Regions from separate parts of the Novilysobacter erysipheiresistens genome, predicted to be linked through region 1. Evidence: riboswitches for the same ligand, from Rfam matches in the RefSeq annotation. Region 1 holds a riboswitch; the other holds the start of a gene.
What was found. Region 1 has a riboswitch for cobalamin ahead of SNE34_RS12995 (ribonucleoside-diphosphate reductase subunit alpha). Riboswitches for the same ligand answer to the same signal wherever they lie in the genome.
Positions count from the first base shown of each region.

Region 2: another riboswitch for cobalamin. It lies ahead of btuB (TonB-dependent vitamin B12 receptor); the one in region 1 lies ahead of SNE34_RS12995 (ribonucleoside-diphosphate reductase subunit alpha).

Region 1 covers NZ_JAXGFP010000007.1:58,112-61,513, forward strand. Annotated here, with positions in the region: gene SNE34_RS12995 (ribonucleoside-diphosphate reductase subunit alpha) at 1-2,237, opposite strand, end outside; cobalamin riboswitch at 2,566-2,781, opposite strand; gene SNE34_RS13000 (DUF2339 domain-containing protein) at 2,900-3,402, shown strand, end outside.
Region 2 covers NZ_JAXGFP010000005.1:120,813-124,214, forward strand. Annotated here, with positions in the region: gene bioD (dethiobiotin synthase) at 156-833, opposite strand; gene SNE34_RS10535 (GAF domain-containing protein) at 895-1,377, shown strand; gene SNE34_RS10540 (TfoX/Sxy family protein) at 1,374-1,724, shown strand; cobalamin riboswitch at 1,749-2,019, shown strand; gene btuB (TonB-dependent vitamin B12 receptor) at 2,156-3,402, shown strand, end outside.

The DNA.
Region 1 (3,402 bases):
GGCCGCGAGCGCAGGTAATACGTCGTCTTCAACCCTTGCTTCCACGCATACATGTACATCGACGACAGCTGCCCGATATTCGGGCTCTCGATAAACAGGTTGAGCGACTGGCTCTGATCGATGAACGCGCCGCGGTCGGCGGCCATGTCGATCAGCGAGCGCATCGGCAATTCCCACGCGGTGCGGTAGACCTGCCGCAGCGAATCGGGAATCGCGTCGATGCCCTGGATCGAGCCATCGGCACGCTTGATCGCGTCGCGCAACTCCGGCGTCCACAGGCCCAGTGCCTTCAGCTCGTCAGCGAGGTAGCGGTTGACCACGATGAAGTCGCCCGACAGGGTCTCGCGCTTGAACAGGTTCGACACTTGCGGTTCGATGCACTCGTAACAGCCGGCGATCGAGGCGATGGTCGCGGTCGGCGCGATCGCGATCAGCAGCGAATTGCGCAGGCCGTGTTCGCGGATGCGCGCACGCAGGCCATCCCAGCGTTCGGCGTCGGTCGGCTGCGCGTCCCAGGCCTCGAACTGCAGTTCGCCATTGGCGGCGCGGGTGTCGTCGAAGGCGGGATGTTTACCGTGCTCCAGCGCCAGTTCGTTCGACGCCGACAGCGCGTGGAAATAGATTTCCTCGGCGATCTTTTTCGACAGCGCCCGCGCCGGCTCGGAGTCGAACGGCAGCCGCAGCTTGAAGAACACGTCCTGCAGGCCCATCGCGCCGAGTCCGACCGGCCGCCACTTGAGGTTGGCTCGGCGCGCGGTCTCGATCGGGTAGAAGTTGAGGTCGATCACCCGGTCGAGTTGGCGAACCGCCAATCGCACGGTTTCGGCGAGCTTGTCGAACTCGAAGAGACCGGCCTCGCCATGCACCGGGCCTTCCTCGTACAGCTCGACATGGTGCGACAGATTGATCGAGCCAAGGTTGCACACCGCGGTCTCGTCCTGCGAGGTGACCTCGAGGATCTCGGTACACAGGTTCGACAGATGCACCACGCTGCCGGCTTTCGCGGTCTGGTTGCAGGCGCGGTTGGACTTGTCCTTGAAGTTCATCCAGCCGTTGCCGGTCTGCGCCAGGGTGCGGATCATCCGACCGTACAGCTCGCGCGCCTTGACCTGCTTGTGGGCGAGCCCGGCGGCCTCGGCGGCGGCGTAGGCGCGGTCGAACGCCTCGTCGAACAGGTCGGTCAGCTGCGGCACCTTGTGCGGGTCGAACAGCGACCACATCGCATCGATCTCGACCCGGCGCATGAACTCGTCCGGTATCCAGTTGGCGAGGTTGAGGTTGTGGGTGCGCCGGGCCTCGTCGCCAGTGTTGTCGCGCAGTTCCAAAAACTCCTCGACATCGGCATGCCACGGCTCCAGGTACACGCAGGCCGCGCCCTTGCGCTTGCCGCCCTGGTTGACCGCGGCGACCGAGGCGTCGAGCGTCTTCAGCCACGGCACGATGCCGTTGCTCAGGCCGTTGGTCGAACGGATCAGCGAGCCGCGCGAACGGATGCGGGTGTAGCTCAGGCCGATGCCGCCGCTGAACTTGCTCAGCTTGGCGACGTCCATGTAGCGCTGGTAGATGCTCTCCAGCGAATCCTCCGGCGAATCCAAGAGGAAGCACGACGACAACTGCTCATGGGTGGTGCCGGCGTTGAACAGCGTCGGCGACGACGGGATGTAGTCCAGCTGCGCCATCCGCCCGTACAGCGCCAGCGCGTCGGACACGTCCTCGCTCAGCGCGCAGGCCACTCGCAGGAAGAACTGCTGCGGGGTCTCGATCACCGTGCGCGCGGTCGGGTGGCGCAGCAGGTAGCGGTCGTACAGCGTGCGCAGGCCGAAGTAGTCGAAGCGGTTGTTGAGCGAGTTGTCGATCGCGTCGTTGAGCTTGCGCGCATTGGCCTGGACGAAGCCGAGCAGGCGTTCGTTGATCAGGCCCAGCTCATGACCACGCTGCACCGACTGCGAGAACGCGTTGATGTCGATCGCCGCGACTTCCTTCTCGATCACCCCGGCCAGAAGGCGCGCGGCGAGGCGGCCGTACTCGGGTTCCTCGGCGGTCAGCAGGGCGCTCGTGCGGATCGACAGCTCGTCGAGTTCACGGGTGGTGGCGCCGTCGTACAGGCCGGAGATGGTGCGGGTGGCGACGCGCATCGGGTCGATCGCGTACAGGTCGTCGCTGCAGCGGGTGATCGCGCGGACGATCTTGTTGAGGTCGACCGGCTCGCGGCTGCCGTTGCGCTTGGTCACCGCCATGCTGAAGGCGGCGGCCGGCGGGGTCAGGGTGAAGCCGGGGGCGTCGGTGGCGCGGACTGATGTCGGTGGCGTCGCGGCGCTGGCGTGGGTATCGGACGTGGCGGCGCGGTCGGGTGCGTCGTCGGCAACCGCGATGGGCATGTCAGTGGTCATGGCGTGACTCCGGTGCGTGAAGCACGGTTCGCCGGCCTTCCCTCGAAGGACGGCGCACGGAGGCGCGGATGCCCTCGACAGTCGCGACCTGCATGCGCAGGCCCGGCATCGACGGCACGGCCACGCCCCCGCGGGCGCGGAGTCCGAAGACTCCCTGGCCGGTCACCGCGCGGTGTGCATCGCGCGGCTGTCGGCAGGTCTTCGGGCTCTGGACGCGGAGCGTGGTCGCTCCACCTACCGGCCGTCGCTTCCCGGGGCTTGCGCCCCAGTGCCATGACGGCTTTCGTTTCCACTACCGCTGCGGGGCAGCGCCGGAATTGGACGAGGTGTCCGCACCGGCTTCCCGTTTTAAGCCGACCGCGAGGTCGGCACCGACGGGCACAACATAGTGGGGATGGTAGATATCGTCAACACGATATCTGGTGGTGGGTGCGAATTCGGTACACAGGCAACCAGCGCCGAACCCATGGTGTAGCCTGCCGCTCATACAAGGGGCTGGGGACGGGGTCATGGAAGGATTGCTCGTACTGCTGGGACTGACGCTGCTCGCGGTTCCGGTGTTGCTGATCGTGGCGCTGGCGATGATCAGCGGATTGCGACATCGGGTCGATGCGCTCGAGCGCGAGTTGGGTGAGCTGCAGGTCGAGATCGCCACGCATGGGACGTCGCGCGAAGGCGCACCCGAACCGACCCTCGGCGAGCTGATGCGTGAGCCGACACCACGGCCGGCCACCCCGCCGCCGCGTACGGCCGCACCGCCATCACCACCGATACCACCGCAGTCGAAACCGCGCCCGACGCCGGCTTCGGCTCCGGCCGCGCCCTCCGTATCCGCCTCCCCGCCGCGGTCGGCCACGACCACCCGGCCGCCCAGACCAGCGGTGCCTTCGCGTCCGGACCCGCTGCAATTGGCCGCACGCGCGATCCGCCGCTGGTTCACCGAGGGCAACGTGCCGGTCAAGGTCGGAATGCTGGTGCTGTTCGCCGGCGTGGCCGCGTTGCTCAAGTACGC
Region 2 (3,402 bases), on a different contig from region 1:
CAGGCGCCGCGATCGGGATTCACTGTCCCAAGCCGGCACGCTAGCGCCGACGGGTTACGCCCGCGCGAAGGCGGCGGGCATTCTGTAGGAGCGGCTTCAGCCGCGATCTGGAATCGGCATCGGCGGATGGTTCCCGATCGCGGCTGAAGCCGCTCCTACAGGGGAGGCAACGTCAGGCGATTGGCAAGCGCCGCCGGCTCGGGATCGGACGCATGCGGCAGCCGCCCCCAGCACGGCACCGGCAGGCGTTGCCGCAGGATCTCGAAGTTCTCGTCGACTCGCGCCATCGTCGGGTCGACCTCGTTGGCGATCCAGCCGATCAGTTCCACCCCGTCGGCCTGGATCGCGCGCACGCTGAGCCGCGCGTGGTTGATGCAACCCAGCCGCAGGCCGACCACCAGCACCACCGGCAGCCGCAGCGCGCGGACCAGGTCGAGCTGGTCGAGGCCGGCCGACAGCGGCGCCGTCCAGCCGCCGACGCCTTCGACCACCACCGCGTCGGCCGAGGCCGCCAGCCGCGCGTGGGCGGCGAGGATCGGCGCCAAGTGCAGGTCGACGTCGTCGTCGCGCAACGCCAGCTCGGGCGCGACCGGCGCGCGCAACGCGTAGGGATTGATGTCGGCGTAGGCCGGCCGCGGATCGCTGGCGGCCTGCAGCAGCAGCGCGTCCTCGTTGCGCCAGGCGTCGTCGATCCACTCGCAGCCGCTGGCCACCGGTTTCATCCCGACCGCGCGCATTCCACGCGCCCGCAACGCATGCAGCAGCGCCGCGCTGGCGATCGACTTGCCGACCCCGGTATCGGTGCCGGTGACATAGAACTGGCCGTGCTTCATCGGTGCATCGTAGGCACTCCGTGGCCGCAAGTCGCGTCACCGCCGCTGCTACACTCGCCGCATGTTCACCGCCACCGCCCTGTCCGGCAGCAAGCCGGAGCAATACGCCGAGCTGCTGGCGCAGGCCCGCGCCCTGCTGCACGGCGAGCGCGACCGCGTCGCCAATGCCGCCAACCTGTCGGCGCTGGTCTACCACGCGCTGCCGGCGCTGAACTGGGTCGGCTTCTATTTCTTCGACGGCCGCGAACTGGTCGTGGGGCCGTTCCAGGGCCAGCCGGCATGCGTACGGATCCCGCTCGACAAGGGCGTCTGCGGCGCCGCCGCGACCACCCGGCTGACCCAGCGCGTCGCCGATGTCGACGCTTTCCCCGGCCACATCGCCTGCGACTCGGCCTCGCGCTCGGAAGTGGTGGTGCCGCTGCTGTCGGGCGACCGCCTCATCGGCGTGTTCGATATCGACAGCCCCACGCCCGACCGCTTCGACGCCGACGACCAGCGCGGGCTGGAAGCGCTCGCGCAGGCCTACCTGGAGTCACTGGCATGAGCGAGACCCAGAAGCTGCGCAACATTGGCCCGAAGTCCTCGGCATGGTTGCGCCAGGTTGGCCTGCATACCCGCGAGGAACTGGCGGACGCCGGGACGGTCGAGGCGTTCATGCGGGTCAAGCGCGCCGGCTTCAAGCCGACCCTCAACTTGCTCTACGCGATCGAGGGCGCACTGCTGGACTGCCACTGGCAGGAAGTCCCCGACACCCGCCGCAAGGAACTGGTCGACGCCGCCGAAGCGGCGATCGCGCAACTGCCGCCGCCCCGCTACAAGCCGGCCGCCGGCCCGGTCACCACCACGGTGCTGGCCGCCGACACCGTGCCGGAGCGGCCGGACGAAGGCTGATCGTCCACCCGCGCGCAATCGCGTACACTTCCCGCGCTTCGAGGTGACCCGGCGGCGTCCTGCCGACGGGTTGAAACGGGAAGCCGGTGACGCCGCGGGACGCATTGCGCCCCAGGCCATTCCGGCACTGCCCCCGCAACGGTAAGCGAGCCCAAGCCGCGGCTCATCGCCACTGTGGCAAGTCCCTTGGGACTTGCAGGCTTCCTCAGGGATGCCGCATGGGAAGGCGCCACGGCCGGTGTCGACAACGACGCCACTCGCGAGTCCGGAGACCGGCCACGATGCAGGGTTCCGACCCATGACGGTTGCGATGCGGCGGGCATTGCGGCGACGACGCCGGTGCTCGTCCGTTCGTTTTCGCAGCAGTTCCTCTCCACGCAGCTTCCCGAAAGCCCGGCACGGCGATTTCCGTGCGCGTTGGAGAACCATCGATGCAGTCCCGTTCGCTGTGCCTGGCCGTCGCGGCCGCTCTCGCCCTCCCCGTCCTCGCCTCCAGCGGCGCCGCTCATGCCGCAGCGGCCGCCCAGTCCGCCACCGACCTCGACGGCGTGGTGGTCACCGCCACCCGCACCGCGATCGACGTCGACACCGCGCTGGCACCGGTCGAGGTGATCGACCGCGCCGAGATCGAGCGCAGCCAGGCGCGCTCGCTGCCGGACCTGCTGCGCGGCCGCGCCGGCGTGTCGATGTCCAACCAGGGCGGCGACGGCAAGCTGACTACGCTGTTCCTGCGCGGCAGCGAGTCCGACCACGTGGTGGTGCTGGTCGACGGCATCCGCATCGGCTCGGCCACCTCCGGCCTGGTGTCGTTGCAGAACCTGCCGCTGGCGCTGGTCGAGCGGGTCGAGATCGTCCGCGGCCCGCGTTCCAGCCTCTACGGCAGCGAGGCAATCGGCGGCGTGATCCAGATCTTCACCCGTCGCGATGGCGACGCCGGCTACGCGCCGCGCGCGCACGTCGGTGGTGGCAGCCACGGCGCTCACGAAGTCGGCGTCGGCTTCGGCGGCCGCGGCGAACGCGCGTGGTTCGGTGCCGACTACGAGTTCCGCCGCACCGAAGGCTTCAATGCCTGCGACGTCGCCACCCCCGATCCTTTCGCTGGCGGCTGCTTCATCAGCGCCCCCGAGCCAGACCTCGACGGCTACATCCAGAACGCGCTGGCGTTGCGCGCCGGAATCGACCTCAACGAGGCCTGGCAGCTGAGCGGCGTGGCCTTGCGCAGCGAGGGCGAGAACGACTTCGACGGCGACTTCACCAACCGCTCCGAGACCGTGCAGCAGGTGGTCGGCGGCAGCGTCCGCTGGCGCCCGTCCGGCGCGTTGCAGCTGAAGCTGACCGCCGGCCGCAACGTCGACGCGTCGGAGCAGTTCAAGGACGGCGTCGCCCTCGGTCATTTCGACACCGACCGCGACAGCGCCACCCTGCAGGGCGACTTCGGCTTCGGCGGGCAACAACTGCTCAGCGCCGGCGTCGACTGGCTGCGCGACAGCGTCGCCGGCAGCACCACCTATGATGAAAGCGAGCGCAGCAACCGCGCCGCGTTCGCGCAGTACCAGGGTCGCTTCGGCGCGCAGTCGCTGCAGGCCAGCGTGCGCCGCGACGATAACGAACAGTTCGGCGGCCACACCACCGGCAGCGCGGCCTGGGGCCTCGACTTCGCCGATGGTTGGCGGCTCAG